DNA from 3 places in the Cytobacillus sp. FSL W7-1323 genome. Region 1 is predicted to be linked to each of the others. Evidence: predicted binding sites of a transcription regulator. Region 1 holds the regulator's gene; each other region holds the start of a gene.
The links. Region 1 encodes LexA, which represses DNA repair genes until DNA is damaged. Its sites were predicted from a motif close to CGAACATATGTTCG; they were not measured.
Positions count from the first base shown of each region.

Region 2: MKX67_RS03395 (DUF6434 domain-containing protein) is a predicted target of LexA. The motif match lies at 6,896-6,909, and genes of this name have one in related genera.
Region 3: MKX67_RS09050 (YolD-like family protein) is a predicted target of LexA. The motif match lies at 6,645-6,658, and genes of this name have one in related genera.

Region 1 is NZ_CP151998.1:2,045,286-2,055,829, reverse strand. Features, by position in the region: gene tkt (transketolase) at 1-1,729, opposite strand, end outside; gene MKX67_RS10635 (DUF896 domain-containing protein) at 1,889-2,119, opposite strand; gene MKX67_RS10630 (recombinase family protein) at 2,592-3,257, opposite strand; gene MKX67_RS10625 (LysM peptidoglycan-binding domain-containing protein) at 3,272-3,604, opposite strand; gene lexA (transcriptional repressor LexA) at 3,763-4,383, shown strand; gene MKX67_RS10615 (DUF4257 domain-containing protein) at 4,580-4,864, shown strand; gene MKX67_RS10610 (hypothetical protein) at 5,589-5,774, opposite strand; gene MKX67_RS10605 (hypothetical protein) at 6,214-6,375, opposite strand; gene MKX67_RS10600 (hypothetical protein) at 6,825-7,172, opposite strand; gene MKX67_RS10595 (hypothetical protein) at 7,442-7,732, opposite strand; gene glnA (type I glutamate--ammonia ligase) at 8,025-9,359, opposite strand; gene MKX67_RS10585 (MerR family transcriptional regulator) at 9,401-9,811, opposite strand; gene MKX67_RS10580 (methionine gamma-lyase family protein) at 9,995-10,544, opposite strand, start outside.
Region 2 is NZ_CP151998.1:634,114-644,657, forward strand. Features, by position in the region: gene MKX67_RS03345 (VOC family protein) at 57-425, shown strand; gene MKX67_RS03350 (GNAT family N-acetyltransferase) at 422-919, shown strand; gene MKX67_RS03355 (MFS transporter) at 909-2,102, opposite strand; gene MKX67_RS03360 (histidine phosphatase family protein) at 2,337-2,915, shown strand; gene MKX67_RS03365 (hypothetical protein) at 2,905-3,360, shown strand; gene MKX67_RS03370 (hypothetical protein) at 3,430-3,846, shown strand; gene MKX67_RS03375 (hypothetical protein) at 3,863-4,183, shown strand; gene MKX67_RS03380 (hypothetical protein) at 4,189-4,782, opposite strand; gene MKX67_RS03385 (hypothetical protein) at 4,902-5,198, shown strand; gene MKX67_RS03390 (IS1595 family transposase) at 5,284-6,291, shown strand; gene MKX67_RS03395 (DUF6434 domain-containing protein) at 6,292-6,861, opposite strand; gene MKX67_RS03400 (MFS transporter) at 7,062-8,273, opposite strand; gene MKX67_RS03405 (helix-turn-helix transcriptional regulator) at 8,567-9,799, opposite strand; gene MKX67_RS03410 (ATP-binding domain-containing protein) at 10,009-10,544, shown strand, end outside.
Region 3 is NZ_CP151998.1:1,727,617-1,738,160, reverse strand. Features, by position in the region: gene MKX67_RS09090 (carbon-nitrogen family hydrolase) at 1-14, shown strand, start outside; gene MKX67_RS09085 (metalloregulator ArsR/SmtB family transcription factor) at 188-769, opposite strand; gene MKX67_RS09080 (ATP-binding protein) at 891-2,342, opposite strand; gene MKX67_RS09075 (methyl-accepting chemotaxis protein) at 2,469-4,247, opposite strand; gene MKX67_RS09070 (acyltransferase family protein) at 4,525-5,568, shown strand; tRNA gene MKX67_RS09065 (tRNA-Arg) at 5,754-5,827, shown strand; gene MKX67_RS09060 (YolD-like family protein) at 6,133-6,393, opposite strand; gene MKX67_RS09055 (hypothetical protein) at 6,396-6,614, opposite strand; gene MKX67_RS09050 (YolD-like family protein) at 6,718-7,047, shown strand; gene MKX67_RS09045 (hypothetical protein) at 7,052-7,402, shown strand; gene MKX67_RS09040 (hypothetical protein) at 7,466-7,651, shown strand; gene MKX67_RS09035 (hypothetical protein) at 7,741-7,902, shown strand; gene MKX67_RS09030 (hypothetical protein) at 8,003-8,773, shown strand; gene MKX67_RS09025 (restriction endonuclease) at 9,009-9,482, shown strand; gene MKX67_RS09020 (DUF4652 domain-containing protein) at 9,463-9,963, shown strand; gene MKX67_RS09015 (hypothetical protein) at 10,037-10,534, opposite strand; gene MKX67_RS09010 (hypothetical protein) at 10,521-10,544, opposite strand, start outside.

The DNA of each region.
Region 1 (10,544 bases):
CTTCTTTTAAAGCAGCTTTAGCCTTCACCGCTAATTCTACCTCTGACCCTGTCGCTAAAAGAAGCGCATCTGGTTGCTCTTTTTCTGCTTTTGCAATCACATAAGCACCTTTTTGAACTCCTTCAGGGGCTAACTCTGCTGAGTTTGGTAGTGTAGCAATATTTTGCCTAGTTAACACAAGTGCTGTTGGTTGATCTTTTGATTCAATCGCTAACTTCCAAGCAGCTGAAGTCTCATTTCCATCAGCTGGGCGAATAACTGCTAAATTTGGCATGGCACGAAGCGCTGCTAATTGTTCAACTGGTTCATGAGTAGGTCCATCTTCACCTACAGCAATACTGTCATGTGTAAGAACATAAGTAACAGGTAGCTTCATTAATGCTGCAAGCCGAATAGCTGGTCTTAAGTAGTCAGAGAATACAAAGAATGTCCCTCCAAAAACATTTAGACCACCGTGTAAAGCCATACCATTTAAAGCGGCACCCATAGCAAATTCTCGTACGCCAAACCAAATATTTTTTCCAGCATAATTAGTTGCTGAGAAGTCTTCTGCATCTTTAATCATCGTCTTATTCGAACCTGCTAAATCAGCTGAACCACCAAAGAAAGATGGTAAGTTCTTCGCAATACTATTGAGAGCTTCCCCTGAAGACGCTCTAGTGGCTAAACTTTTACCTTCTTCATATACGGGAATATCTTTATCCCAACCATTTGGTAATTCACCTTTGATTGCACCTTCTAGCTGTTCTGCTAATTCCGGATGATTTTTTTTGTAAGCAGCGAAAAGATCTTTCCATTCACTATCTGCTTTTTCACCGTTAATAGCTACATTTTGTTTGAAGTGTGCATATACTTCTTCAGGAACATGAAAATCTTCTTCAAATGTCCACTCATAAGCATCTTTTGTTAATTTTAATTCAGATGAGCCTAGTGGTGAACCATGAGAAGCAGATGAGCCTGCCTTATTCGGGGATCCATAACCAATTACTGTTTTAACTTCTATTAACGTCGGTTGTGTAGTATTTTGACGAGCGCTGTCAATTGCCTGGGCAATTTCATCGAGATTATTTCCATCTTCTACTCGAAGATAATGCCAGCCATAACTTTTAAAACGATCGGCTACACTTTCAGAAAATGATTGATCTAAATCTCCGTCTAATGAGATGTCATTAGAATCATACATTACAATCAACTTTCCTAATTGAAGGTGACCAGCAAGAGAAGCTGCTTCTGCAGACACTCCCTCCATTAAGTCTCCATCTCCGCATATACTATATGTATAGTGGTCTACTACATTGTAGCCATCTTTATTATATTCAGCTGATAAGTGACTTTCTGCCATTGCCATCCCTACTGCCATGGCAATCCCTTGTCCTAATGGACCTGTTGTCGCATCTACACCTGGTGTATGGCCATATTCAGGATGTCCTGGTGTTTTACTACCCCACTGGCGAAATTCTTTAATATCATCTAAAGAAAGACCATATCCCGATAAATGAAGGAGACTATACAAAAGCATAGACCCATGACCCGCAGATAACACAAAGCGATCACGATTAAACCAATCAGGATTTTTGGGATTATGATTCATAAACTTTGTCCATAAAGTATACGCCATTGGCGCAGCTCCCATTGGCATTCCTGGATGACCAGAGTTTGCCTTCTCGACTGCATCGATAGACAATGTTCTTATGGCACTAATTGATAAAGCATCTGTTTTGTTGAACATGAACGACATCCTTTCAATATATATCCTACAAATTAAATATAATAGACTTTCACCTTCAGTTACAACCAGAAAGGTAAAAAATTATATAATTGTCATATAAAACAACAACAAAGGAAACTGTTCGTGACAGTTTCCTTTTAAAAATTTATAAACACAATCTTAGTGAAGTGGTTTATTTTGTTCACGTTTTAACTTCTCTGGTGTAACATCATTACCTTCAGGGTCAATAACAGTAACACCTTTTAATGTATTTAACATAGAAGCTCTAAACTTCTCTAAATATTCTTTTCTTAATTTAGATTGTTCCTTTGCTTCTGGTTCTGATAAACCTTCTGTTTTCGCTTTCTTAGCAAGCGAATTAATTCTCGCTAATTTTTCTTTTGAAATCATTGTGCTACACTCCTTCCCATCCAAAAAGTTCTTCATTCCATATGGAGAAGATACTTAATAGCCATATTACTAAATATGACTGCATTTTACAAGAAAGCAGTTTTACAATCATCTTTTGATTTTCATTTCAGACGCCAATAAGTTGGTATCGTATTGCTTTATTATTAGGTATGGCAATGTAGCAGTGTTCTCAACTTAAAAATGTGAGACTATTAATATAGGGAGCGTATGTATGTATGTATGTAAATAAGGGGAATAAGGGAATAATACTTTCACTAACAACTAACGTTAAATGAAAAAACACGGATGAATCCTCGGAAACAAATAACCATTCACAGTTCACTTGTCTGAACCCACGAACGATTGTAGGATCTTTTAGTATGCCTTTATCTTGCTTGGTATCAGTACTAATATTTCTTAGTTTTTAAGTTAAATTACAACTAATCAATCGACTTAACATATTATGCCTATATCATGATGATTCATTATCCATCTGCTCTATATCATCTATATATTCATTATACCTACGGTTTACTGTCGCTTTAGATATTTTATAACCAAAGCCTCTTAACGTTGCAGCAATTTCTGCAAAAGTAAGGTTATTTTGTCTCAATTTTACTATTTCTTCTATTGGTACCTCTATTCGTTCTCTTCCGTTTATATTTCCTTGGTTTTTTAAATTTTTTTCAGGTCGAAAGCCTTTTTGAACAGCTTTTTGCATCCCTCTTTTTATTTTTACATTATGTAGTTTTCTTTGATACTCTTCAACCATGCTAACAATTTGTAATACCATAGAATCAGAATCTGAAAGTTGCAATTCTCCATTATGGGCAATTGTATAAATCTTCCCATTTTCTTTAAGTATACAATGTAAGATGGCAATTTTAGCATTTCCTCTTCCAATCCTGGTTTCATCTTGAATAAGAACAGCCTCTGCTTGATTTTGTTTAAGTAACTCCAATAATTGCAACACACCAATTCTTTCTAAATCATAGCCACTTGCTTTCTCACGTATGACTTCAACTACATTCATATCCTTCATTCTCGCTAAATGTAAAAGTTCTTCTTCTTGTCTAGCAAGAGACGTTTCCTGGGTATCCTTCGTCGTACTCACCCTGCAATATATAATTACATTCATTCTCTTTCATTCCTTTAGTCTTCTAATATCACACTAGCTAAATTTGTTTCAGATATTATTTCACCATTTGTAATGGGAAGATATACCGTATCACCAGGATGTATTTTACCTAAATGTATATGATTAAATTCTTCTACCCAAGCAACAAAGTCTTTAGAAGACATATTATGGGCATCTTTAAACTCCTCCGCTATTTTCCATAAAGAATCTCCTTGTTTTACTTCAACTTTTACATATTCCTCCTGATTTGCATTACCAGTGTTCAAAAATAATAAGAAAACCATACCGAAACTAAAAGCGATAAGAATAATAGCATAACTATAAGAATTCCACAATTGTTTTATCATTAATTGCCACCCCTGAATAGAATATATGTTCGATTTAATAATTTTAGTATAATGCGAACATTTGTTTCTGTCAATAAGAAAATTCGAACTTATGTTTGTATCTATTTACTACTGATGGTATAATAATCTTAATGAAATTGACGAAGGTGCGTGATAGCGTGAAATTATCTAAGAGGCAGCAAGATATATTGAATTTTATAAAAGATGAAGTAAAACAAAAAGGTTATCCACCTTCCGTTAGGGAAATAGGTGAAGCTGTTGGACTTGCTTCAAGTTCAACCGTACATGGCCATCTAGCCAGACTAGAGAGTAAAGGTCTTATTCGTCGAGATCCGACAAAACCCCGTGCCATTGAGGTATTAAATCTAGAAGAGAGCAACCCAATACCTAAAGTGCAAACGGTGAACGTACCTATTATCGGTAAGGTTACTGCTGGTCACCCCATTACTGCGATTGAGAATGTTGAGGAATATTTCCCTTTACCTGAAAGAATGGCTCCGAGTGATGAAAATATCTTCATGCTTGAAATTATGGGAGAAAGTATGATTGAAGCTGGCATATTAGATGGTGATTATGTCATAGTCAAGCAGCAACAAACAGCAAATAATGGAGAAATCGTGGTTGCTATGACAGAAGATGATGAGGCCACCGTTAAGCGATTCTTTAAAGAGAAGAACTTTATCCGCTTGCAACCAGAAAACCCTACTATGGAGCCGATTATCTTGCACAATGTATCTATTTTAGGCAAAGTTATTGGTGTTTATCGTCAAATACATTAAAAAAGAGTGTCATTATTGACACTCCTTTTTAATAGTTTGCAATTATCTTTATATGTTACTCATACAATTATAAAATTTGAAAAATTCAGTAAAATAGAATCATTACATCGAGACAAAAATATATTATAATGAAATTTACACCAAGAATCAACCTAAGGTCGCAAAAAAATCTCGGCTTTAGGAGTGTGAAGGAAAAATGTTAATGAACATTCTCTTCGCTGCGTTGATTGGTGGAATTGTCGGTGTTGCAGGACATTTGCAGAGATTAGGCAAACTAGTCAAGCCACGGATGACGAAAAAATTCATTTATTTAGGGTTCTTAGAAGACATCTTACTAGGAGGACTGGCGGCCGTATTTGTCATTGTGACAACAACACCGGATTCCCCCACTGCTGTTTTCATCATCTCTCTCGTATCTGGTATGGGAGGTGAGGGTATCTTAAAATTATTAGATACCCTAAAAGTAAAAGATCAAGAATAAAATTTTATTCCGTTCTTATGAACGGTTTTTTGTTGTATATAACAAGAACAAATTTTATTTAGACAACTTCGCTTTTTACCTACTATTCTAGCGCTAGAAATACCCGCTTAAACAGTTCTATTTCACCTTTATGGAAGGGACATAACACATTTTCGTTTAACGTTTTGTGTTGCTTCTTAAATTGTAATATGTATGTCTTACACAGCCCATAGAACCACTCTCCTGAAGTACTGTTCATCCATTCAATACGAGCTAATGTTTTTAAATTTGATACCTACTACTTGACATGATGTTTTATGGGTAAATAAATATTAAAGCATTTTTCATGAAAACAAATAGCTAGGATGATTAAATGCCAATTATTCAATTGATTGGTAACTTGAACGACCTACTTCATCATACATACACCTTAAATTCAGTTCATAAATGAATCAATTGCCCCCCTTGATTTTACATACCCAATAACCCACAAGTACTAAATCGCTTAAAGTAACTATTTCTCATTGATTTCGACTATCCGCATCATTACTTATAATTTTTCTTCCTATTATTAATAAATAAATCTGTAGACAAACTCATTTAAGGAGTTTATCTACAGTCTGAAGCAGCCGTTAAAACGGTATTTGAAGATGCCTTTTAGTTTTAGCAATAGTTATTTTCCCATATATAAGCTTCCATTAAAACACAGTAAAAGCACTCTCAACTTACGGGGTTCCTAAGTTCCTTATACTTCAACTGCAACAATATCATCACAACAGATCGTAGTAATTCTTACACGAGCTTTCTTGTCACAACAACAATGATCGTGACGATCATCGTGACGATCACAGTCTGCTTTAGCTAGGAAGACTAAATTACCGCGAATATCGATAAACTCCCCGAACACATGGCCGCCACCTTTAAGAAACACTCTCACATCCTCACCACGGGAAACGTTCTTAAAGAACTCATCGCAGCCACAATCCTTATTGTCGTCTTTGCTGTAATTACCACAACCGTGATTGTTGTTGTCATATCCATATGAGTCTGAATATCTTGGTCTTCTTCCAAAAAAACAATTATTATATCCCATATCTCTTCCTCCTTTCTATCATTATGTTAATACTATATGTCGAGGGTATTGGAGGTGTACGGGCTATATCCCCCTGTTAAAAGACCATTTATTTTCTCTTTGTTTCTATCTTTTAATTTGCTATCCTATCCTAACTAAAATAAAGAAGCAGCCGTTATGGCTGCTTTGGTTGGACTCTTTTTAGTATCTAATAAAGAGATACCAAGTTGAATGTTAATACTCAACAGTTATACTCCTTGCATACATATCTGTTTAGACACAATAAAGAAACTCCTAACTATCGTGTTTCAACTGCAACGATATTATCGCAACAGATCGTAGTGATTCTTACACGATTTTTCTTGTCGCAACAATCATCGTGACGATCATCGTGACGATCACAGTTAGCTTTTGCTAAGAAAACTAAATTACCGCGAACATCAACGAATTCTCCTGTCACATGGTCGCCACCTTTAAGAAATACTCTTACATCCTCACCACGGGAGATATTCTTAAAGAACTCATCACAGCCACAATCCTTATTGTCGTTTTTACTGTAATTACCACAACCGTGATTGTTATTGTCATATGAGTCTGAATATCTTGAGCCTCTTCCATAGAAATTATTATTACATCCCATTTTTCTTCCTCCTTTCTATGATTATGTTAATACTATATGTGGATAATAAAGGAGGTGTACGGGCTATATCATCCTATTAAAAGACCATTTTATTTTCTCTGTGGACCTTCTTTTTGTTTGTCAAACCTATCTAACTAAAATAAAGAAGCAGCCTTTATGGCTGCTTTGAACTCGATTTTTGGTATCTATTAAATAGATACCAAGTTGAATGTTAATACTAAACAGTTATAGCCCTTGCATCCGCTAAGACACAATAAAGAAACTCCTAACTATCGTGTTTCAACTGCAACGATATTATCGCAACAGATCGTAGTGATTCTTACACGATTTTTCTTGTCGCAACAATCATCGTGACGATCATCGTGACGATCACAGTTAGCTTTTGCTAAGAAAACTAAATTACCGCGAACATCAACGAATTCTCCTGTCACATGGTCGCCGCCTTTAAGAAATACTCTCACATCCTCACCACGGGAGATATTCTTAAAGAACTCATCACAGCCACAATCCTTATTGTCGTTTTTACTGTAATTACCACAACCGTGATTGTTGTTGTCATATCCATATGAGTCTGAATATCTTGAGCCTCTTCCATAGAAATTATTATTACATCCCATTTTTCTTCCTCCTTTCTATGATTATGTTAATACTATATGTGGATGGTCTTAGAGTTGTACGGGCTATATCCCCCTGTTGAAAGACCATTTTATTTTTCTCTGTGGACCTTTTTTGTTTTTCAAACCTATCCTAGCAAATATATAAAAGCAGCCATTATGGCTGCTTTTATCTGAGACCCTTTTTAGTTTCTATTAATTAGTTGAATGATGATACGAAGCAGTTATACCCCTTGCAAGAACTTCTTTTAGACTCATAAAAAGGACTCTTACTATCGAGTTTCAACTGCAATGATATCATCACAACAGATCGTAGTAATCCTTACACGATCTTTCTTGTTGCAACAATCTTTGTGACGATCATCGTGACGATTACAGTTAGCTTTTGCTAGAAAAACTAAATTTCCACGAACATCGATAAACTCTCCGAACACATGGCCGCCACCTTTAAGGAATACTTTCACATCCTCACCACGGGAAATGTTCCTAAAGAACTCATCACATCCACAATCATTATGATCATATCCGTATGAGTCTGAATAGTTTTGATTATTATATCCCATATTCTCATCCTCCTTTCTATGGTTATGTTAATACTATATGTGGAAGATGAAGAGTTGTACGGGCTATATTACCTTGTTAAAAGACCATTTTATATTACATCTTCTTAAGTTTTTATGAAAAATCAGATGTTAAGGCTACTTCTATAAATTAAATGTAAAGAGGTTCATAATAAACGCCTCAAGGATGATCCTCACCGCTTTACTTTCTTCTATTTTTAAATAAAAAAGACTGTAGGTACCTCGATTACACCGAGTTTACCTACAGTCTGAAAAACCACTTTGGTATTATCTATTAATACATTTGTAAATATTGCTCGCGTTCCCATGGGTGAACTTGCGTTCTGAACATATCCCACTCAATTTCTTTTGCTTCAATAAAGTGCTCAAGAATATGTTCACCAAGTGCAGCAACCATTACTTCATCTTGTTTAAGAAGTTCTAGCGCGCTATAAAGTGTAGCTGGAAGATCTTTAATACCTTCAGCTTCACGTTCCTCTTTGCTCATAACATAGATATTACGGTCTACCGGAGCTGGTGGTGTTAGGTTGTTTTTCACACCATCTAATCCAGCCTTAAGAAGAACAGCCATTGCAAGGTATGGATTGGCAGCTGGGTCAACACTACGTACTTCTACACGTGTACTGACACCACGTGATGCTGGGATACGAATAAGTGGTGAACGGTTTCTTGCAGACCAAGCAACATAACAAGGAGCTTCATATCCAGGCACTAAACGTTTAAAAGAGTTTACTGTTGGATTTGTTACTGCTGTGAAACTTGGTGCATGGTTAATGATACCTGCAATAAAATTACGTGCTGTATCACTAAGTTCTAAATCACCTTTTGTATCATAGAATGCATTTACACCATCTTTAAATAATGAAACGTTACAGTGCATACCTGATCCGTTCACACCGAATAATGGTTTTGGCATAAATGTTGCGTGTAAACCGTGTTTACGTGCAATTGTTTTAACCACTAATTTAAATGTTTGGATGTTATCACATGCTGTAAGTGCATCAGCATATTTAAAATCGATTTCATGTTGCCCTGGAGCCACTTCATGGTGAGAAGCTTCAATTTCAAAGCCCATTTCTTCTAGCTCAAGAACGATATCACGACGGCAATTTTCACCTAAATCAGTTGGAGCTAAATCAAAATAACCACCATTATCATTAAGCTCTAAAGTTGGTTCACCTTGTTGATCTAACTTAAATAAGAAGAATTCTGGTTCTGGTCCAAGGTTAAAATCTGTAAAGCCGAGGTCTTCCATTTCTTTAAGGATTCTTCTTAAGTTATTACGAGGGTCTCCCGCGAATGGCGTACCATCTGGATTATAAATATCGCAGATTAAACGTGCAACTTTTCCTTTTTCAGCTGTCCAAGGGAAGACTACCCATGTGTCTAAGTCTGGGAATAAATACATATCTGATTCTTCAATGCGAACGAAACCTTCAATTGAGGAACCATCGAACATCATTTTATTGTCCAAAGCTTTTTCAAGCTGACTAATTGGGATTTCTACGTTTTTAATTGTTCCTAAAATGTCAGTAAATTGTAATCTGATAAATTTTACATTTTCTTCTTCAGCAATTCGTGTGATATCTTCTTTAGTGAATTTTGCCACCTTGTGTTTCCTCCTTTAAAGTCAAGAAAAGATTTTTTATTTTAATGGAAAAAGCGTGATAAATCACCTTGTCTTAAAGACGATCGAGTAAACCTACCTGCTTGCATAAATTCTTTACGCAAAAGCTTTCTCAATTCGTCATCTGACAAATCGTGTCTCACTTTTTCTTCTTGCTTCTTAAATGCTTGTTCATCCATCTCTTGTTGTTGTTTCACTGTGAATAGTTGCTTTATTCCAGCCATATTGACACCTTGATCAATTAAATCTTTGATCTCTAGCAACTTATCAATATCATTCAATGAATATAGCCTTCTATTCGTATCCGTTCTAGCTGGAGTAATCAATTGGTGTTCTTCATAATAGCGAATCTGTCTTGCTGTTAGCTCAGTCAGCTGCATCACAATGCCAATTGGAAAGAGCGGCATGGAACGACGTATTTCACTTCCAGTCAACCATCTCTCCTCCTTCATTCTTTTACTTTTAATTTCTTTGTATCTTATATCCTATTATATGTCGTGTTAGATAATCTGTCAACAAAATGTTATGTTTTATCACATGGAAATCATGAAATTTTCAAACTTTTTTCCTAATACTGAAAGAAGGCAGCGTATATCCGCCTCCTTTCCCTATATTTATTAATACTTTTGAATGAGTTTTTTCTCTAATAATTGGTCTAACGCTGTACAAATGGCGATTTTCACATGAGAATAGGTTAATCCGCCTTGAACATATGCTTCAAACGGGGGCCGAATAGGTCCGTCTGCTGTTAACTCAATACTTGCTCCTTGTATAAAAGTACCCGCAGCCATAATGACATCATCCTCATATCCTGGCATATATGCTGGATAGGCAGTAACGTGAGAGTTGATTGGGGAAGCATATTGAATCGCTTGACAAAAGGCAACCATCATTTTAGCATCACCAAATTGTACTGATTGTATAAGGTCTGTTCTCTCTGCATCCCATCTTGGATTAGTTTTCATCCCAAAGTATTCGAGAATTGCAGCTGTAAAAACCGCTCCCTTCAAAGCTTGTCCTACTACATGGGGGGCTAAGAAAAAACCCTGATACATCTCCTGTAAACTATATAGTGAGGCTCCAGCTTCCGCTCCAATGCCAGGGGAAGTTAATCGATAAGAGCACGCTTCAACAAGGGCTTTTTTTCCAACAATGTAACCACCCGTT
Region 2 (10,544 bases), 1.4 Mb from region 1:
TGGACTTTCCTAAATGGTGCTATTCTTTCGGAGAAGAATGATAAAGGAGGTAAACTATGATTATAGGGATTCATCATGTACAATTAACGATTCCAAAAGGAGCAGAAGAAAAAGGCAAGCAGTTTTATTGCGAAGTTCTGCAATTAAAGGAGATTGAAAAACCAGCTTCATTGAAAGGGAGAGGTGGTTTTTGGTTACAGGTAGGTGACCGTGCTGTCCATGTTGGCACTGAGAATGGATTTGACAGAACGACTACAAAGGCACATATCGCTTATGAAGTAGATAATCTATCCTTTTGGAAGGAAGTATTATCGCAGCAAAACATTAGTTTAATAGAGGGCGTCCCTATTCCAGGTTTTGACCGCTTTGAATTTAGAGATCCGTTCGGCAATCGTGTAGAAATGATTGAAGAGATTAGAAAATGATGCCGTTGATGACTGAAAGATGTGTATTAACTCCGCTCTCTATGAAGCATCTTCCCACAATGGTGAAATTGTATCGGAATGCCGAGGTCCGGGAGTATCTTGGTGGGATAAGGACAATTGAAGAAGTAAAGGAGCAAATGGAGAATATGTTGATGAACTTATCATCGTCTTATTGGATCGTATCAGATAAGTATACACATCATCACTTAGGATTCATCGCTCTTACCCCCCACCATTGTAAGGCGGATATAGAAGTCTCTTATCAATTTTTCCCCCATTGCTGGGGGAAAGGGTATGCAAGTGAAACCGTTTATGAAGTGTTGATGTATGCCTTTTTTACTCTTAAGGAGCAAAAGGTTGTCGCTGAAACACAAGTAGCTAACAAGCGGTCGTGTCAACTTTTAGAAAAACTTGGTTTCACTATTGATTGTTATATTGATCGTTTTGGAGCAAGGCAAGTGATTTATAAATTAGAAAAAAAGCTTAAACTGTAAGGTGTTTGCTAGAAACACGAGCCCCCTTAAAGAAGGAAACAATCGCTAAAAAGATGATGAGCCCAGCGATATAAAGGTAGATGTCCCTAGTTGGTAACGGCAAAGAAGCAAATAAAATCCCTAAAGGCATCGTTATTCTTAAAAACAGGAGGCGGATGGCACTTAATTCTACTAATTGATCCCCAGGAGCCACTCTTTGGAAAATGGCTACACTCTGTGCGTTGAATAATGGGAATAGTAAGCCGCCGAGTAGCTCGGAAATCAATGCAAAGGTTATGGATGGTGTGAGAGACAATAGCATAAAAGAGAGCCCTCCCCCAAACAACCCGAGATAAAGCGTTACATTGTTCTTAGGTAACTTCGCTAACAAGAATGTCCCTAGTACATAACCAAGTGGAAAAGCAGCGGCAAATAGGGCATACTCCCAGGAAGTGCCGCCTAATTCTTCACGAAAAAATGGAATCTTTATCACCATTGTTGCTCCTACAGCAAACTGCACCGCTGAAGAGAGAAGGGTTAACTTCCATAAAGGAGGATAAGAAAAGAAGGTTTGATAGCCTGCTACGAAGGCTGTTAGCCAACTTTTTTTATTTTTGTTAACTGATGACCTTGTTGTTGTGTATGGCAATTGGTGTATTGCAAAAGCGCTGAGAAGAAAGAGCAATGTTGTGAGTAGATAAAGAAAGTGTAGAGGGAAGACGAGTAAGAAAAAAGAAGCGATTCCTGGTGCGATAAAGCTCATTAACCTTATCGTTGCATCGAGCGAACTGTTGGCTGAAACAAGCTTGTTATCTTCACAATATATGGGTATTAACGCGAATGAGATACTAGCATAGATTGGTTGCAATATACCGATTGTACATTGCAGAATGACAAGCAATACTATGGTTATATTATTTATGCCTACTATGCTTCCTAATAGAGGTAAAAGATAGACAGCTGAGCGGAAGAGTTGGATGACAAATAACATTTTTTCTTTATTGATATTGTTTAAAAACGGGACACTCAAGCTTTGAATAAAGAGTGAAGGTAGGAAATAGCAGAGCCACATGGTTGCCATCCATTCCTTTGAACCTGTCAGCTCATAGAGTAATAAGCCATTAATAATTCCCCCGATGGCCCCACCAAATTCAGAGATTAAATTTCCTAACCATAATATTTTAAATGACCGCGTATGTAACATGAATTGATTCCTTTCCTTATAATGGATAAGTAGATTGTCTATATTCTATATTTTTAGAATTATTTATTCAATATATTTCGAATAAAAAGAAAAGGAATTTGTGTTTACTAAATAGAATATTTTTAAGAAGAGAATGTATCATTTAACTTTTAATGAGAGGCTTTAACTATGCGAATGACCCCTATGAGAAGGTGGACATAGGTAAAGTTAGGCAAAGGAAGAGAAGTGATAAGGATGGAAATTAACTTAATCAGACATGGTGCCTCCATTCATAAAGAGAATAAACGAATAAATGGGCAGCAGTATCGTTCGTGGGTAGAAGCTTATGATGAATCCGGAGTCGAACCAATGGAACAATATCCAGCACTGACAATCGAAAAGATTCAAAAAGCACATACATTGCTGACGAGTGATTTGTTACGTGCGACGGCGACTCTTCATTATTTAGCTGTTAATCAAAGTTATGCAGCTCATGCTCTTTTTCGGGAGGCAGAGCTTCCTCATATTTACTTAAGTAAGTTTATAAGGTTAAAGCCAAAACATTGGACACTCTTTTTAAGAATCGCATGGTTTTTAGGTGCCAAACATAGGTGCGAGTCTTATCGTGAAGCTAAAGAGAGAGCTATTGCCGCGGCTGATTTTCTCATTAATGAAGCGCGAGAAAAAGGATCGGTTTGTTTAGTCGGACATGGCATATTCAATCGCCTCATGGCTAAAGAGTTAGAAAAACGACAGTGGCACGGAATGATTCATCACACGCATTGGAGCTGTAGTACTTATATTTTGCCAAAGGGGGATACAATTGAAGCTTAAATATAGTCGGTTCATTTTCATGATAGTTTTACTTTTCGGATGCACAAAGGAAGCTGATTTTGAAGAATTTAAGGAAGAAATGTTAGCTAAACAATCTTCCTATCAAACTCATGTAGTGGCATATGAAGAAGCAAAGGAAGATAATCAAGCAGAAGAGATGTTAAAGGAACTAGAAATTTTATATACAGAGGCAACGAAGCTATCAAGTTTATACAGCCAATATCCGCCACCTGAAAATCTAACTGAAAGTATGTTATCCGTATTTGAAGGGGCGAGTGCCGACCTCTCTACAGCTTTCTCATTAAAGGCGGAGGTACATCAATTAGAGAAAGAAGTTTTAGAAACGGAATTAGATCAACAGGATGACATCAACCGATTAAAGACGGAAGCCAATGAGTTTGAACAATCAGGATTGAAAAAGCTTGATCGAATCGCAAGTTCATAATGGTAAAATTCATATAGTTTTCAAAATTATGTTATAATTAGGGTATCTAATTGAATGAGAGGTGGCAATATGTTTCGACGAAAATTGATTGCGGCTTCCATTACAAGCGTGCTTTATCCACTGACCTTAACTCTCATTTCTACAGTAGGAGATCATTCCTATTTCATAGAATTCCTTGGACTTGTTATGATGTATAGTCTTCCAGTCATTTATATCTATGGAATAGCGACTTCCCTCGTTAGTGATTGGCTTGCCAGTTTACTTGCTAAAAAGAAAAATAAGATAGTTATCTTCCTTACCTTTCTCTTCCATACTATATTTGGACTCGTTCTCCTACATATTAGTTTAATTGCCGCATGGTTGTTTTTTGTTATCGATCGTTTGTTAAAAAGGAAGCAGGAAAACTATCAAACGAAGACAGCGCTTTTAAGTTTTCTTTTACCGATATGCTTTTTTATATTCTTTCTAGTGTTGATCAGGATTTAATGAAAGGGGAGGTTAAATGGGCGCAAGATCACAGGAACAGCAGGTAATCGTATATGGTAAAAAAGAAATCACAATAAGGTTTGTTTTAAATATTTATGGCATTTTCGTTATTTTAGGTTTTATTTTATCGATATTTACCTCTCCCATTTCATTGAACGAGCAATTACAATTTGTTTATCATACAGAACATTTATTGAAAGAAGAAAAGGTTATCCAACTCATTATATTTTTGGTAATGGGTGCTGTGATTTATTTTCCGGCGACTAATATTTTTTATCATCAACTAAGTAAACGTGAAGAAAACAGTGAGATAGACTCAGCCTCAGCCTCAGCTTAAAGAAATTATTTAGGCTGGGTATGGTCACTATGTTCTTTTTCATCTCGATCCCTATTCTCCATTGTTTCTTCTTGTTCATCGGTGTAAGCTCGTTGCTCATTACTTTGGCTATTTTTCTGTCTTAAATAATCGGAGCGCTCACCGTAATAAATGAGGTCAAAAATTGCCCGACCGTTAGTAGGTTGCCCATCTGGCAAATAAACAGGGACAATATCAAAAAATACATAATAAAAGCAATAAAAGATAAATGTTTGCCAGAAAATATTATTTGGTAAGATCCCTTCTAATACAAGCGAATTAGCAATAATCGCGCAACCACCTGTCGTTAAAATAGGAGAAGCATATATGAACCCGTGCCAAAAGCGCCCGCTCGGATTTAATTCTTCATACTCCATCCAGCTATTCATAAAGAAGTATCTTCTCACTTCGATAGTAGGTATTTTAAATAATACCGGCCCACTTCCAATCACTAGTTTCTTTTCTTTACTCCCTAAAATGGTCGCTGCTAGGTAATACCCAAACTCTCGAACGATTGTTGTTAATGGCAAAATGATAATGGCAGATAATAAAAGTCTAAGCCAATCAAAAAGGTCAAACACGATATATGCACACTCCCTAGCAAAAATATATAGTTTCTATTTAGGCTCATTTATCATGAATTAAACTTTTTCCTATACATTTTTTAAAAAAATAGATAGAAGGTAGGAGGTCACATAGGTTGGTGGAGATCATTCTTGCTGTATTCCTTTGTAGTATTTTAGTGGTCATTGGTGTATTAATTCAACGTAAGGGTAGTGTCAGTTTTATCGCTGGTTATAAAGAGGGAAGAGTAAGGAATGAAAAGAAGCTAGCCAATCGAGTCGGTCTGACTATTATCTTGTTTGCAGTGGAGTGTTTTTTACTTATTTTGATTCACTTATTACTCTTTCCGGTAAATGGTTTATACATTGGGATATTGGCGGTTGTTCATTTATTTGTTGTCTTTGCTTTATTTGTACAAGCGGTTATGGTTTAAAATAAGGCTGTTTTCGTATAGATTGTTGCTTTCTTGACCATACTTATAAAGGGTTGATAAATGGGGTTTAAGGAGGCGTTCAAGTATGTGGAAAGATGTATATGAAGAGTTCAGCGAACTAACCAAATCAGAGCAAATGGCTTTATTTAATGCTATGAAACAGGATTTATTTCCAGACGAACCAGATAAGATTAATAAACTACTCAAAAGCATTCGTGAAGCCCGATTTGCTTCTGGTTTAGGGTGCGTTCATTGTGGAAGTACATCTGTAAAAAGAAACGGTAAATATCGTTCAAGACAACGCTATCTGTGTAATGATTGCGGAAAGTCCTTCAACGATATGACGAATACACCATTTTCAGGCTCTCGCTACCCTGAAAAGTGGATAAAATACATTGAACTAATGGTCGAAGGTTACACCCTACCGAAAATCGCTGAACGCTTAAAAATTCATATATCAACTGCATTCTATTGGAGACATAAAATCCTGAACGCATTAGGAAGTCTTGGTTTTAATCAACTGCAAGGTATCGTTGAAAGTGACGAGACCTTCTTTCGAGAGTCTATGAAGGGTCGTGAAATTACCCATAGAAAAGCCAAGAAACGTGGAGAAAAGGACAAGAAAAGAGGGATTTCTAATCTTAAAATAGCAGTTGTCGTGGCACAAGACCGAAATGGTAATATGATTGCTCGGAAAGCAGGAACAGGTCGTGTAAAGGCAGAAGAAATTGATACTGTGATAGGTGAGTATATTCACCCGTCTGCTTTGTTATGTACAGATACAGCAACTAACTACAAGAAATTCGCCAAACTAAAAGGATTACAACACGAAACAGTTAATGAAAGCCAAAAACAACGGGTGAAAAAAGGCATATACCATATTCAACACGTCAATAACTCTCATAATCGTTTGAAAGGTTGGATGGAACGTTTTCAAGGGGTGGCAACCAAATACTTAGATAATTACCTCAACTGGTTTCGTTGGCTTGAAATAGGCAAACAAATAGCATTTGATGAACGAGTCAAACAAATGCTTGTTTCTGCCTGTCGAAAATCAAGTCACACCACAATAGAAATGTTGAGATGTGCTTAACTAATTATTAGACGTATATTTATTGCTTCCAGGGAGTTTTTTGATGTTGTTCCACGCTTCAATCGCTTCCTCACGACTTTTTCCTTGATTATTAGAGTCGGCAAAAAAATCACGAATAAATTGATTGTATTCAAATTGAGGAGCGATTTTTTTCTTGTACAATGGGTTTTTCTTTCGTTCTTCTTCTTTATACCAAGCATCTACAACATCTCGATACGTTTTTCCAATGTTAGTTTTAAAATAGTTTTGGATATAGGTAGAAAAATGAAAATTAGGGATAACTGTCTTGAAAAAGGCTCTTACATTTTGACTACAACGATGGTTTTTCGAAATGACTGTATCAAGACTTAAATCGACCTGTGGTTCTGACTTACTATTCACCTTTGATTTTCTAATTGGCTTTTTTATCTCTCCTGTTCGAAGAAATGTTTCAATTCTATCGGAAATCTCTATTTTTGAACCAGAAGCACTTATTCCATTTTCTCTGCAAAAAGATTGTAATTCTTCCTTTAACCAATAGAAATCTTTAAAACTATCTACACTAATATCTTTTGTTAGATTTGGTCTCATATTCTACACCTCAATATTCACTTATTTCTATTATAGAACAATTGTTCCTGTTAATCAAAAATAATCATAAGCAAAAACAACAAAGTTTACGAAAACAGCCTAAAATAATTATTAAATTTTGGTCAAATCTCTCGTTCTATTACAGTTAAAAAAAGAAGAAAACCTCCCTTACGATTAATGGGAAGTTTTCATTTCATCATTTACGTTTGCTTCACATTTCCTTTAACAAATACCTGTTGATTAACTTTTATTAAAATACTTATCACGGCCATTAAAGCGGCAGATAGGAGAAAAACAAGCTGAACATTGAATGTTTCAGCGAGCCATCCCATCAGTAAAGAGGAAAGGGCGAAAATACCTGTGCCCAAAGCGCCTAGTGCGGCGTAGACCTTTGATAACTGTGTAAGTGACACACTCGTTTGAATCATTGTATGTTGCGGTATGCCTTTTATTTGCATAGAAGCACCAAATGAAAAGGCAAGGATAAGTGCAAGAACGGGTAGCGTATTAAAAGCGAATAAGAAAGTACTAAAAAACGCTCCGATGGCCCCGAGTATAAACACCTTTCTTATTTTGTTTTCTACTACTTTTGCATACTTCATACAATAAAGACTGCCGAGAATGAGCCCAAGGAAAAAAGCGCCATTTATCCAGCCCCACCATTGATGGTCGGCTTGTAGCCTTTCACTCACAAATACATAGAGAATAGCAGCGATCCATACTGTAGTAGCGATGGAATCAAGCCCTTCAATATAGGCCATTTTTCGCAATATCGGTGTTCGATACAGGATGTGCCAACCTTCTTTCATTTCGGCAAACGGAGACGGTTGTTTTGTGTTTGAGCTTTGTACGCTGTTTAAAAAAGAAAGGAAACAACTAGATAAGAAGAATAAACCAATCACTACCCACAATAAGTTGTTGCTACCAATACGAATGAGCAACAAACTACTGATGAACCACATGCCAGCTTGAATGATTTGTGTAATCGTATCGAAAAACCCATTTGCTTTCACTAATTGTTCACTATTAACATAATAAGGAATCAATGTTTGGCTGATCGGATTCGCACAGCCATCGAGCAACCCGATGCCAGCAATGAGTAAAAAGACAATGATAAACGGTACAGCAACCATTTCAGTTACAAGAAGGGTGAGTAGGATAATAATGATCGTTTTCCCAACTTGTGAAAAGGTGAGTAGCCATTTTAAGTTCCAACGATTCATCGCAAGCGGTGAAAGTAAACTTGATAGAAACATAGCTGATGTTATCGTAAAAGGGACAAATGCTGTATAAAAGCTTGACCCTGTCCATTGATATATCATACTAATGATTGATGTAATATAAAGAATATCCCCCATATTCGCAAGAGACTGCCCGGATACTAATAAAGCAAAATTTTTGTTTCGAAACATGATTATTTCCCCCAAGTTTTGTTCGTCTATAGTTGGATTTTTAGGGGTAAATCAAATTGGATTATTCAAGAATGCTTCAAACTCCTTTCGAACAATAGAAAGATAATGGGGGTCTCACTTTCTACAAATTTATCTATATGGAATAGAAGTGTTGTATATTTTTATCTTTAGGTATTCGTTTAAAATACTTCATTTATCTTTGTTTATTAAAACTTTCAATCTCTTGCTTGTCGTGCAGCTTGATAAGAATACCAGGGGATGGAACTTTTAACAGTTATAGTGCCACTTGAAAATTATATAAGCTGAACAGCTTCTTCTAATAATTCACTTGTTAACTGAGGGGAAGAATTCATTTGATTCATCTCGACTAGTTCCTTCAAAGATGATTTCATTAAGGCAAAGTGTTGATGTTCTTTGAAATATGGGAATGCCTTTTCTGCTAAGTATAGTTGGTATTTGTCTTGTTCATCTTCTAATTTATACTCCAATAATTTAAAAAGGTGTATAAAGACTTCTTCTTCTAGTTCTAGTGCTATTCTTTGTCCTTCGGTAATATTTTTTCTTAAGGTTTTTTTACTACTTAAATGGCCTTCAACTGCAACGAGAATATAATTGAAAAGGCGATGAATGTAGACTTTACCTTTTTTATTACATAGGCGTATAGACTCCTTCAGGTATTGATAAGCTTCATTATATTCTTTTCTTTTGAGAAGCGTGTTTCCAAGATTGTTCAGTAACATCCCTTTTTTGTCATTATCATTAATTAATTCACACGCATAAATTAATCGGTTATACATAGGTTTCACATCGACATAAGGATCTTCAGATATGTGTAATAACAACAAGGACTCCGCCTTAATTGCATCAGCGTAATTATTGATTTCTTTAAAGTATTTTAATGCCTTTTCTGCATACATGTATGCCATTACTTGTCTGCCTACATATTGATAACCAAGTGCTAAATGATAATAGAATTCCTCATTTGGGTAATAGGCAATCTGGATTTTATTGAAAATAGCGATGGCTTCATAATGATCATCTTTTTTAGAAGAATAGCGGATGAGATGCCATCCTTTCATATGAAGTAAAAAGTTTTTTTCATAAGGATTCATCCATGCTTCTACCTTGTCTAAAGAACCTAAGAGGGCATCGATCTCCTTCTTCTCCTCCTTTACGAACCAATATCGTAGCATTACCAGTTGATAAAAATAGGCATACTTAGTAGATAGTAAGTATGGTATATTATTTAAAATTCTTCGGTAAGACTCTACCTGTTTAATCTTATTCAAAATCAAAGCTTCATTGAAAGAATGCAATGTTTTTTCGATTTCCTCGAACTTTTCACTTTCTTTTTGTAAATCAATTTGTAACTTTTGCGAAAACAATTGAATAATTTCTAATGAATAATCTGTTTTACCATTCTCAATTTTACTCACATGTGTTGCAGTACAAATACCGTCACCTAATTGTGATTGAGTCATACCTTCTTTTTCTCTATAAAATTTAATAATATGGCCTACTGACAATGGTACTTACCCCCTAGATCTATTTAATTATTAATGTATACAATTGTAATATAGATTTATTGAATTGGTATATTATTTTTAATATTCTGTAATTATCTCTCTCGCTATTCTTCTTAAGACCGAAATAAAAATACAACCCTCCACTTTAACACCAGCGAGAATCTATTTGTTATAGTTGGTGATACACTTGAAAAGGAGGGAATTTTGTGATGGAGACAAGCGAATTTATTTATCTTGAAAAAACTATAAATGAATTAACAAAGGCCTATAAAAAGCTTTCATCAAACATTATTGATCAAGACCACAATTTTAAGGAATTACAAAAATATATGGTTGAATATAAAAATGAACTCGATAAATTCCAGGTGTATGACTACCAGCAAACTTTAAGTATGATAGACAAACATGGTTTCGCACGAGTGGTGGAACGTGAGCAGGTAAGAAAGCTTATAGAATCCCCATACTTCGGACGATTTGATTTTTTATATCATGGTGACCATCCTAGTGAGGCAGAGACGTTTTATATTGGGCGCTTCGGTTTTGCCGATGAAGAAGGCACACAAATTATCTATGATTGGCGCGCCCCTATTTGTAATATGTACTATGAATTTGAAATCGGTGAGGCCTATTATATTGCGATGGATAAGCAGTTTGACGGAGAACTTATTAAGAAACGTCAGATTAAAATAGAAAATTCTAAACTCCAATATGTGCTTGATAGCTCATTAACAATACAAGATCAAGT
Region 3 (10,544 bases), 320 kb from region 1:
CTGAATTTTATTAATATTTTCAAGAAATACATGACTAGCTAAAATCAAATACGAGCAAATACTGTTATATATCTGTCAGCATTTGCTCGTATTTTTTAGAGCCAAATTAGGTTCGCAGCTTCTTTTATACTTGGCCAACCAGCACTCACAACAGTGGATTTTGCCGTCTAAAGTAGGCCAACTACTACTATTCTATTTTCGCCCACATTTCTGGTGGATTTACTTCATAGATCCCATTCTCACGATACATATATTGATTCGTAATAAATTCCCTTCTAATCGTGGCAAAGTCATCATGAAAATTTTTAATATATTCATTTATCTCTTTCTCTTCATATTTCACACCTTTTTTCAACCCTTTTACCATATGTTCAAAAATGATAAGCTTTTTCTTTCTTTGAGCAGGAATAGATTTTAATTTTCCATCAGTTTGAATAAAAGCGTCTAGTACTTTCTTTCTATATGCGTTGTCTTGCTCCATTTCTTCTAACTCCTCCTTTTGGCTAATGATTTTCTCTAATGTAACAGCTTGATGAAGAATAATCTTTTCGTTTAAATAATAATAGACCGTATTTTTTTCTCTTCTTGTATAAACTAAATTAATATCCCTTAATTTATGAAGGTGATGTGTAATCGTTGGTGGTGTTAATCCTAACTTTCCTGCTATTGCTTGTCCGTGTAATGGCCCTTTTGATAACAAATAAACAATTCTTATTCTCGTTGGATCGCCCATGGTTTTATGAAATGCAACAATGCGGTTTAATTGCATAATCCTTCACTCCTTTTCTTAACAACAGTTATGAATAAATCCATTTTAACATATATCTAATTAGATATATATCTAATTTTGAAACATAAATTACATTCTTCCTACTTATATTTTAAAAAAATTAATTATTCATAGGAAGAATAATATGAAAAGTTGTTCCTACTCCCTCACTACTTTCCACTTGTACTGCCCCATTATGTTCATCAACAATCTTATATGAAACCATTAATCCAAGACCATTTCCCCTTTCTTTTGTAGTATAAAATGGCTGTCCTAGCTTTTCTAACTTATCCTGTGGTATTCCTCCACCTTCATCCTGAATTGAAATTCTTACAGTTTGATCCTCAAGACGTTTAATGGTAATTGTGATATATCCACCATCCGGCATTACTTCAATTGCATTCTTTATAATATTTATAAAAACTTTTTTTAGTTGGTTTCCTTCGCACATCATTTTTGGTAAACCATATTCATAATAAGTACGGAATTGGATATTATTCAGTAGGGCCTGAGCATTTAATAACTTAACCGTTTCGCGCATAATGTTAATTATGTCATTCTCCATATATCTCACGGCCTGTGGTTTTGCTAAAAAAAGAAATTCATTAATAATAGAATCGATTCTTGCGAGTTCCGTTGAAATAATATTAAAATACATATCATGATCAGATTCTTTTTTTAATGAGTTCTCAAGCAATTGTATAAATCCTTTTACTGCAGTCATTGGATTGCGCACCTCATGAGCAATACCTGCAGCAAGTTGTCCTAATACATTCAGTGTATCAGACTTTCTTAATCTTTCTTCCATTTCGACTTTATCCGTTATATCCTTAAATGTAGAAATTGTAAACTCTGAAAACAAATTATAGTTAACTAAATACTCAAATAATTTATTTTCATTTCCCTTACCTTGTAGTTGTATCCTTCCTTCATAAGAACCGTTCATTGTTATTTGTGTGATGATCTCTCTCATTTCATCTAAATTCCCAGAAAATCTAGCCATCATATGTTTTAACGACTTTCCGATTAATTCTTCACGACTTGCCCCTAAAATTTTCTCTCCAGAAGGGTTAACGTCTTGTACCACTCCCTCGTTATCCCATAAAATGATACCTTCAAGTGTACCCTCGAATACTCTTCTAAACTTCAATTCACTCTTTCTTAACTCTTGTTCCATTTGGTTTCGCTCACTCACATTACGAAAAATACCCATATGAAAACCAGTGTAAGATTGTAATTTCATTGTAAATTCTAAAATCTTAGATTGTCCGTTAGGCATAAAGAATAGAATTTCATCTCTTATTGCCCCTCTTTTATATAATACATTTAGGATTTCCTTGTACTTTTTATCTTTATCGACAACAAAATCTTCAATCTTACATTTTGTAATTTCATTATATGAAGTTTCAAATATTCGACACGCTGATTCATTCGCATGTACAATATTACCACCATCCTCCCATAGGATGATTCCATCTATGGCTTCCATAAAGAGCTCTGAATAGATTCCTTCATCATTTGAGAGCTTTTCTAACAACTTTTGTCTTTCAAAAGAACTATTCGATGTTGGCAAACTACCTTACCCCCTAAAACAAATTATTCTACCACGAGGTTATTCTACAAAAATCGCCATAATCCTTTTTATTCATAATAAAAAAACAAGTACCCGCTTAAACTAGCAGAATACTTGTTTTCCCCATTATAGTTTAAATTTTTCTATAAGTTTACTTAATGTATTAGCCATTTCAACTAACTTTTGTACATATAGCTGAATGTTTTCCATTGAATCATTTGTATGTGTAACAGAATTACTCGTCTCTTCTACTGCAGCTGCTGATTGTTGAGAAACCGCAGCGATATTTTCTATAGATTCGCTCATCCCAACTGAATTATCTAGCATTTCTACCATACTTGATGAAATATGTTCGATATCTCCATGGATATCAGTGATGGCAGTTGATATACTTTGGAAGGTATTCGCTGTTTGATGAATTTTATTACTACCAATCTCTACTTGCTCATAGCCGGCTTGTAACGATTCTACGACTCCAACAGACTCTGACTGAATTTTATTGACGATTGAAGTGATATCACTTATTGAATAGGAGACTTTTTCAGCAAGTTTTCTTACTTCCTCCGCAACAACAGCAAAGCCCTTGCCATGCTCTCCTGCTCTCGCAGCTTCAATCGCCGCATTTAATGCCAATAAATTCGTTTGGTTAGCGATTTCATGTATCACAGATATTAACTTATTTACTTGTTTCGTTTCTTGATCTAACCCTTTCACTCGATGCATCGAATCATTAATTATTTCATCTATCCTATTCATTTGCTCTTTAGAATTTTCCATCAATTCATTTCCTGCTAATGTCATATTCTTCACATTTGAGGCTGCTTCACGCATAGAAACACTTTTCGTTTCTGCATTCTCCACTTTAAATAAGTAATCTTCCATAATTTTTGATAAATCCGCACTTGCACTTGCTTGCTCTTCTGCTCCTCCCGATAATTCCTCCATTGTCGCCGATATTTCTTGACTAGCAGCTGCGACTTCAGATGAAACGGCACCAAGGTGAACACTTCTCTCATTTAAACTTTGTGAAACTGTAAGCATTTCTTGAATCATTTGGCGCAACTGGTGTTTCATTTGGTTAAAAGCGTCTGCGATTTCTGTAATTTCATCCTGATTATTCGAATGAATATCACTAGCTTTTAAGTTTCCTTTTGTTATTTCCTTTGAAGCTGTCACAACCTTTGTAAGACGATAAGCTAATTGTTTATTCACGATTTTATGACTAAAAAATCCGAAAATTGCTGATAGTACTAGTGACAGTACTAAGATAACAATTGAAACGATCATCATCCAACTCGCTTGGTTAATGGCAGATTCCTGCTCTTCCTTAATAATAGATGTTAGTTCATCTAATGTATTCATTGTTTGCTCGATGTAATTATCCACCTGCAACTTCCCTAAGCGGTATTCGCGTACATGTTGTAACTTCACATTTGGTGCGATTTCATCATAAAATAATTGATTTACTTCTTTATCATATTCATTGATTTTAACAAACATTTCCTGTGCTGTTTCCGATTGGATCATTGCTTGTATTTCTTGTTGTTTATTCTTTATGTCTGTTTCTAAATCTTCATATGTATTTAAATGTTTTGGATTAGAATCAATAATATAATTCCCAATTGTCCCGCCTTTTAAGTAGAAATCTGTGCCTATATCAGCGATTTCTAGCGCTCTTTCACTTGCCTTCTCTGCTTCATTAAGTTTAAAGGTACTGTAGACAAGCATAATAAAAGACAAAATCGTTGATATAGTGAATACGCCTAAAGTAAGCCACAAAGCTACCCCATACTTTTGACCGATTTTTAACTTTCTCCATTTATCTGACTTGGACACCCGTATTAACATCGCATTTAAAAAGGGGATGCTACTTTGTTTTAAACGCCATTTTTTCAGTAATTTCAATATAATTCCTCCTTTTAAAAAAATGTATCCCTTTTAACAATAATGATTCTATTATACTAGATTCTGCTAACATTATAATCGATAAAAAGGGGATATTGAAGTAGTATTTTAACTAAAAATAGTTATATATACCTATACATTTCAATGCCATATTACCTTTACATGTCCATGTTTTGGATTTTTATCCACTCGTTCACATGTTTGAATTGATTTATTTTCTTACATAATGGGTATATAATAAGTGATGTTTTAGGGGGTCTTTAATAAAGGAGGATTTATGAGACAGCGTGATTACTTTTTTGATAACGCAAAGTTTATTCTTATTTTCTTTGTGGTATTCGGACATTTGATTCGCTCTTTTATTGAAGATAGTGAAACAATTTATACGCTTTACAAAGTGATTTATACATTTCATATGCCTGCATTTATATTAGTTTCAGGCTTTTTTGCAAAAGGGTATTATCAAAAGGGATATATTCAAAAAATAGCTAAAAAATTGATTTTGCCATACCTTATTTTCCAACTAATCTATTCGGTCTTTTATTATTTCTTACATCAAGGTGCAGCCTTTAACGTGGATCCGCTTAATCCACATTGGTCGCTATGGTTCTTAATTTCTTTATTTTTCTGGCATCTATTGTTATTGATATTTGCCAAATTCAAACCTAGTGTAGCCATTATCCTCTCTTTTGCGATTGGGCTAGCTGTAGGATATGCTGATTGGGTTACAAACTATTTGAGCTTATCTAGAACTTTTGTGTTTTTCCCATTCTTCTTACTAGGTTATTTAATGAAGAAAGAGCATTTCCAAGTTTTATTTAGACCATCGGTTCGCATCGGTGCGATTGGTATTTTTGTAGCTGTCTTTGTGTTATTCTACTTTAATCCAAACATCAACTATGAATGGTTACTTGGGTCAAAGCCATATTCCGTCGTTGATGATGCATCTATTTCGTCCATGTTAACTAGATTAGGTTTCTATTTACTCAGTTTGATGATGATGGCATGTTTCTTTGCCTTTGTGCCTAATAGACATTATTCATTTACAAAGCTAGGTAAAAACACATTATACGTTTATCTTCTTCACGGGTTTTTCGTACGAGTATTTAGAGAAAGTGAAGTGCAGGATTTCTTCAATGATGCAAGAAGTTTTCTCTTGTTAGCAGGACTCGCCTTAGTGCTTACTTTGCTATTATCAAGCAAATGGGTCACCGCAGTGACTCAGCCGCTGATTGAGTTAAGCACTGCACGGTTTAAACAACTAAAGAGACAGATTAGAACGATCTTTCGATATTATCGTAGAAAATACCGAATTGGTTAAATAGGTAAGGCAGTAGTTACATTGCTATGTAACTACTGCCTTTTATAATTTATACATCTATGGGCGCTCTTTCCCCATTATTTTAAAACCATAAAAATCATTAAAAATTTTCAAAGGCTTTATTATTGACCGTTTATTTATATAGGTATATAATTTTATATTGTCAAAAGAAAAAAACAATATATGTCCCAGTAGCTCAGCAGGATAGAGCAACAGCCTCCTAAGCTGTAGGTCGTAGGTTCGATTCCTATCTGGGACGCTAATTATAAAAGGTCGATAACCCTTGGTATTAAAGGGGTTATCGACCTTTTATTTTTGTTTTTGTGTTTTATAAATCCATATATAAATTCTTATTTGGGGTCGGTTTGGGGTCGGAATAGATTTTTTTTGGTTTTTTCATCACTAAATCGCACCTCCAAGCTCCTTCAAATCCTTCAACAGCATCTGCATAATTTGTATAAGCGCATACCCGAGCGCTCCATTCTGAATACCAGTCCGTGCTCTAACACTTTTAATAAACATGCAAAAATGTGTGATATACTTTTCAAACAAAAAAGCGCTCTCTCATTGAGGTGCGCTCTGTATCGATAATATATCTATAAATTTAACCTTTATCGTTTCATAATTACTTTCAATATGTATTAATTGAGATTGACCATCAAGTTTAACAATTTTCCCTTGTACAGGATCTCTTTGCCACAACAATATTAAGACTTCAGTTTTCTCCCTATGCGCTTCAACTACTGCATTTCCCAGCTCTTCTAATTCAAATTCATCCCTTGAAGGTCTTTGTGGTTTTGACTTCTTCGGCATTTTCACTCCCATGATTAAGCTCCTCTCCTTACTATCCTGACTGGACCAATCGATAAGACATTACTTACCTTAAAAGTGCGCTGCTGTCTCTTGGTAAAACAATATGCACGAAAGTAATCTTCGTAAACGGCCAAAATTTTAATTCTTCTCTGGCTGATATCTCCCTTGTTATCCAGATAAATCATTTCTAATTCTTCTTTATTGTTAACTCCTCTAATAAGTAAACCTTTCATCGATTAGCCCTCCCTTACCATTATTTTATACGAACTTTTGTTCGATTTCAATTGAATTAAGAACAAAAGTTCGCATATAATATTAAAAAAGGAGATGTAGTTTATGATTCGTGACCGCGGAAAAATGAAATGGCAAGGGTTCTTTATGAGCGAACATACTGAATTACTTAAGAAGATACCAGCCGAATACGAAAAAGTAAAAAAGCCAGAATTAGATGAGCAAGAACTTGAGGAAATACAGATAATAACGATGGAATCATTAAACTACACCCTTACAATCAAAATGACCATTTGGGTTGATGGGTCCACAAAAACCTTTGAGGGCATTGTCGATAAAATCGATCATATTAATATGTGCATTCACTTGGAAACGAACAATTTAAGAATCTTAAAATTCCACATTGATGAAGTGATATCAGTCGAAAGGGTTTAACAACATGACTAGGATTAATGAAGCTGATCGTGATGTACTAGAGCAAGCTATATACTTACCGATGATTATTATCATCCTTGAAAGAGATTTAAAGATCATTGAAAGGTCCCCGTTTAAGATTAAACAGCCTTATATTACCTTGATGGAAAATACAATAAAGAACGTTCAGCGTGATTTGAAAGAAGTAAAAAACAAGATGAGAAAAGGAAATATGAGAGTAAGCCAGATTGGACATGATGAATCATTTACCATGTATGAGTTCCATTACAAAGGTTATGATGAGCAGCATAATTATTTTAATCCAAGGATTAGGAATAAGTGTGAGGAACTTTTAAACTTTTACCTGAGCAAATAACGGGACTTTTTTACCTATTTTTTGTTAATATAATTACATATTATAGGAAAGAGGTATGTTTTAATGAAATATGAGCCATTGGGATTTATTGATGATGGCGTTACTTATCATATTTATGCAGATGAAAATACAGTTACAGTAACTGCCAAAAAAGGAGAACTCGAAATTAAATGTATAGGAGTTACATTTAAAGAGACTATTGCAGAAGCTAAAGGACTTATTAGTAGTGAACTTCCTTCAATTAAGTAACACCCTCTCTAGATCAGAAGGGTTTTTTGTTTTTCAAAAAGGACTTTTAACATACAAAGAGAACTATTATGTAAAAAAGGAATGATGTCATGAAACCTGAGGACATGTATGTTTCTGTTACTGATGAGAAAGGTGATAAATACTATATTTTTGCTCAAAGTCAGCCAGTAAGTGTTGTTGGAACATCTGACAACGGTGGGATAAAAGTTGAGGGTGATACAATAAAAACGAGCGTTACAGAAAGCCTTTGAAAGAATGGGAGCCCACCTCGATTGAGAGGTTTAATTAACAAACAGCCAGAAGTAAAAATACTTGATTGATATTATTATAATATATATGAAGGTGACATAATTGCGTATATTAAACTGTTCAACTGTCGAAACAACAATAAAATCTCTCTCTGACTTACTCAAAACTGATGAGGTGAATATAATATCATTTATTAAAAGCAATAAGTACCGAATAACTAATAAAGATAAACTTTGGCATTATGATAATTTATATATTGATGATATACTAAATTATTTTAATTTAAAAGTCGACGAAATTCTTCCTGACAAATTACTTATGTTTCATCTTACAACGGGAATAGATGATAGTAGCTTTCGACAAAACGGAATCTTGAATTTAGAATCTATAATTACAAAGGGTATTTTATCTGATTTCTTTGCTGATTTAGGAATTAAGATTCATTATGAGATAAATTCACCACCAATAATTAGGTTTAAGGGCAAAGAATTTACAGATAAGATGCTTTTTCATCGTTTTAACAATGACAACTGTATAAACGGATTCCTAATAAAGGAAGATGCTGAAAATAATTCAAATGTGGGGCATATTAGGGAATGTCCAGAGTTTATATGGGATATTAGTGATCTTATTAAAATGCCCGAAATAGTTAGCGAATGGAAGAAAAGTGCTAAACCGATGAAACTATCACTGCTTGTAAACTTTGAGCATGTCGATTATTATGAACCATCAGATTATGTTTTAAAGGCAATTGAGTATGTTTTATTCAAAAACACAGGTTATTGGGATCCAGGTCAAAACTTTATGGTTTTCTTACAAGGAAAAGTTTGTATCTCACCTGAGAATATAACTGAAGTTGTAGAACTTATTTAAATTTCTTAAAAAAAATTTTGGTTTTCGAATTCTAGAGTTAAAGAGCTTCTTTCGATTAAATTGCCTTTTAACCAAAGAAATGAATTTTTATTAAGAAGGAAGAATGCCTAGAACGAAGATAAGTATTTCTGATTTTCTTAAGTTTTCATGTGAGTTGAATTGTTCAATTAAATTTTTGAAAAGTTCAACATATATTGATAAATTATTACTATAAAGAAACTAGGAGTTATTAAATATGATAAATTGGAAAGAAGTAAATCCTACAGACTTTGAGAAATTCATTTATTATATTTTACCAAAAATCGGATTTAGAAATAGGGAGTGGTTTGGTCGAGGTGGTGGTGACACAGGTAGAGATGTTGTAGCTACCACTTATGAAGAGTTACCGTTTCATATGGGATATGAAAGGAGATGGGTCTTTCAATGTAAAAAGTGGACTGCTTTTCCACAGAAAAATATAATAGTTAATGAGATACTAACTGCTGAGCAACATGAACCAGATTTCTGGGTATTAGTAATACCTGTTAATCTAACAGCAAGTCAAATTGACTACATAAGCTATCTAAATAAAAATAATAATCTTAAGATACAGGTAATACCGTTAGTAGCAATTGAAGAAATTATAATAGCATATCCAGAAACTAAGGAATTATTACTAACCGGCACTTTACCTGAAGGGAGCGATAATATTGTTTCAACTAATTCATGATGAAACTAAAAATGAAATTTATCAAATTGATCCATCTGGTAAGAAAACAACTATTACTAATGATTTCCCATCTAAACCCGAATTTTCGTCTGATGGAAAAAAGGCAATTTATATATCTCCATTGGAATGGGAATGTCCGGGTAGTCTGTATTTATACAACTTAGAAAATGGGTACATAACAGAAATTGTTGGCCCTGATAAAGATCAAAATATTCCTAAATACGCTAAATGGATTAACGAGAATATTATAGCTCTAATAATCGGTTTTGGTTGGGGAACAGTAAATGTGGGCGGTAATGTATATACCTATGATGTTAACAACAGTACTTTACAAAAAGTAACAAATTACTCTAGTGAAATTCAAATAACAGAGTTGAGTATTTTAGAGGACCATCTAAAATTAAAAGGGATTAAATACATTGATGATAACTTTAGTAAATTCATACAATATGAAGATCAAATGATTATTAGTAAATTATAAGATAATTAGCCCCTCTCAATGAGAAGGGCTATACTTATTTTTAGTAAAGTTTGTTAAGAGAATTTGATTGATATTAACCTCTTGTCAACAAGGCTGTTACAACTCCTACAACAATTGCGACAATACCCGGTACAATTAAATTAACCCAAAATCTAGTCTTATTATGGATTTCATTTACTTGCTCTTTTATTTGACCAACTTGAATTTCTATATTTTTAAATTCACTCTTGAGCAGGGATGAACTAGCTTCAAGACTTTTTTCAACCTTATCTAAAGAATCAATGTGTAACTGAGTAAGTCTGTTTTCTAATTCTGATGATCTTTTTTCTTGTCTCTCTTCTCTTTCTCTTGCATCCCTAGATATGCGAGCTTCTCTTTCTCTTGCATCTTTATCTAATCTTTCAATAATTAATTTATAACCCTCATCCATACTGTTATCCTCCCTTTTCTTAGGAGTATTTGATATCTCAAATTTATTCGTTACTTCACTTTTAGTGTTTGGACGTGCCATTCCATCCTTCCCACCGTTTATTATACCAAATTGATTTCTTGTTGATTCAGGAGCTTCCATCTTTATCTTC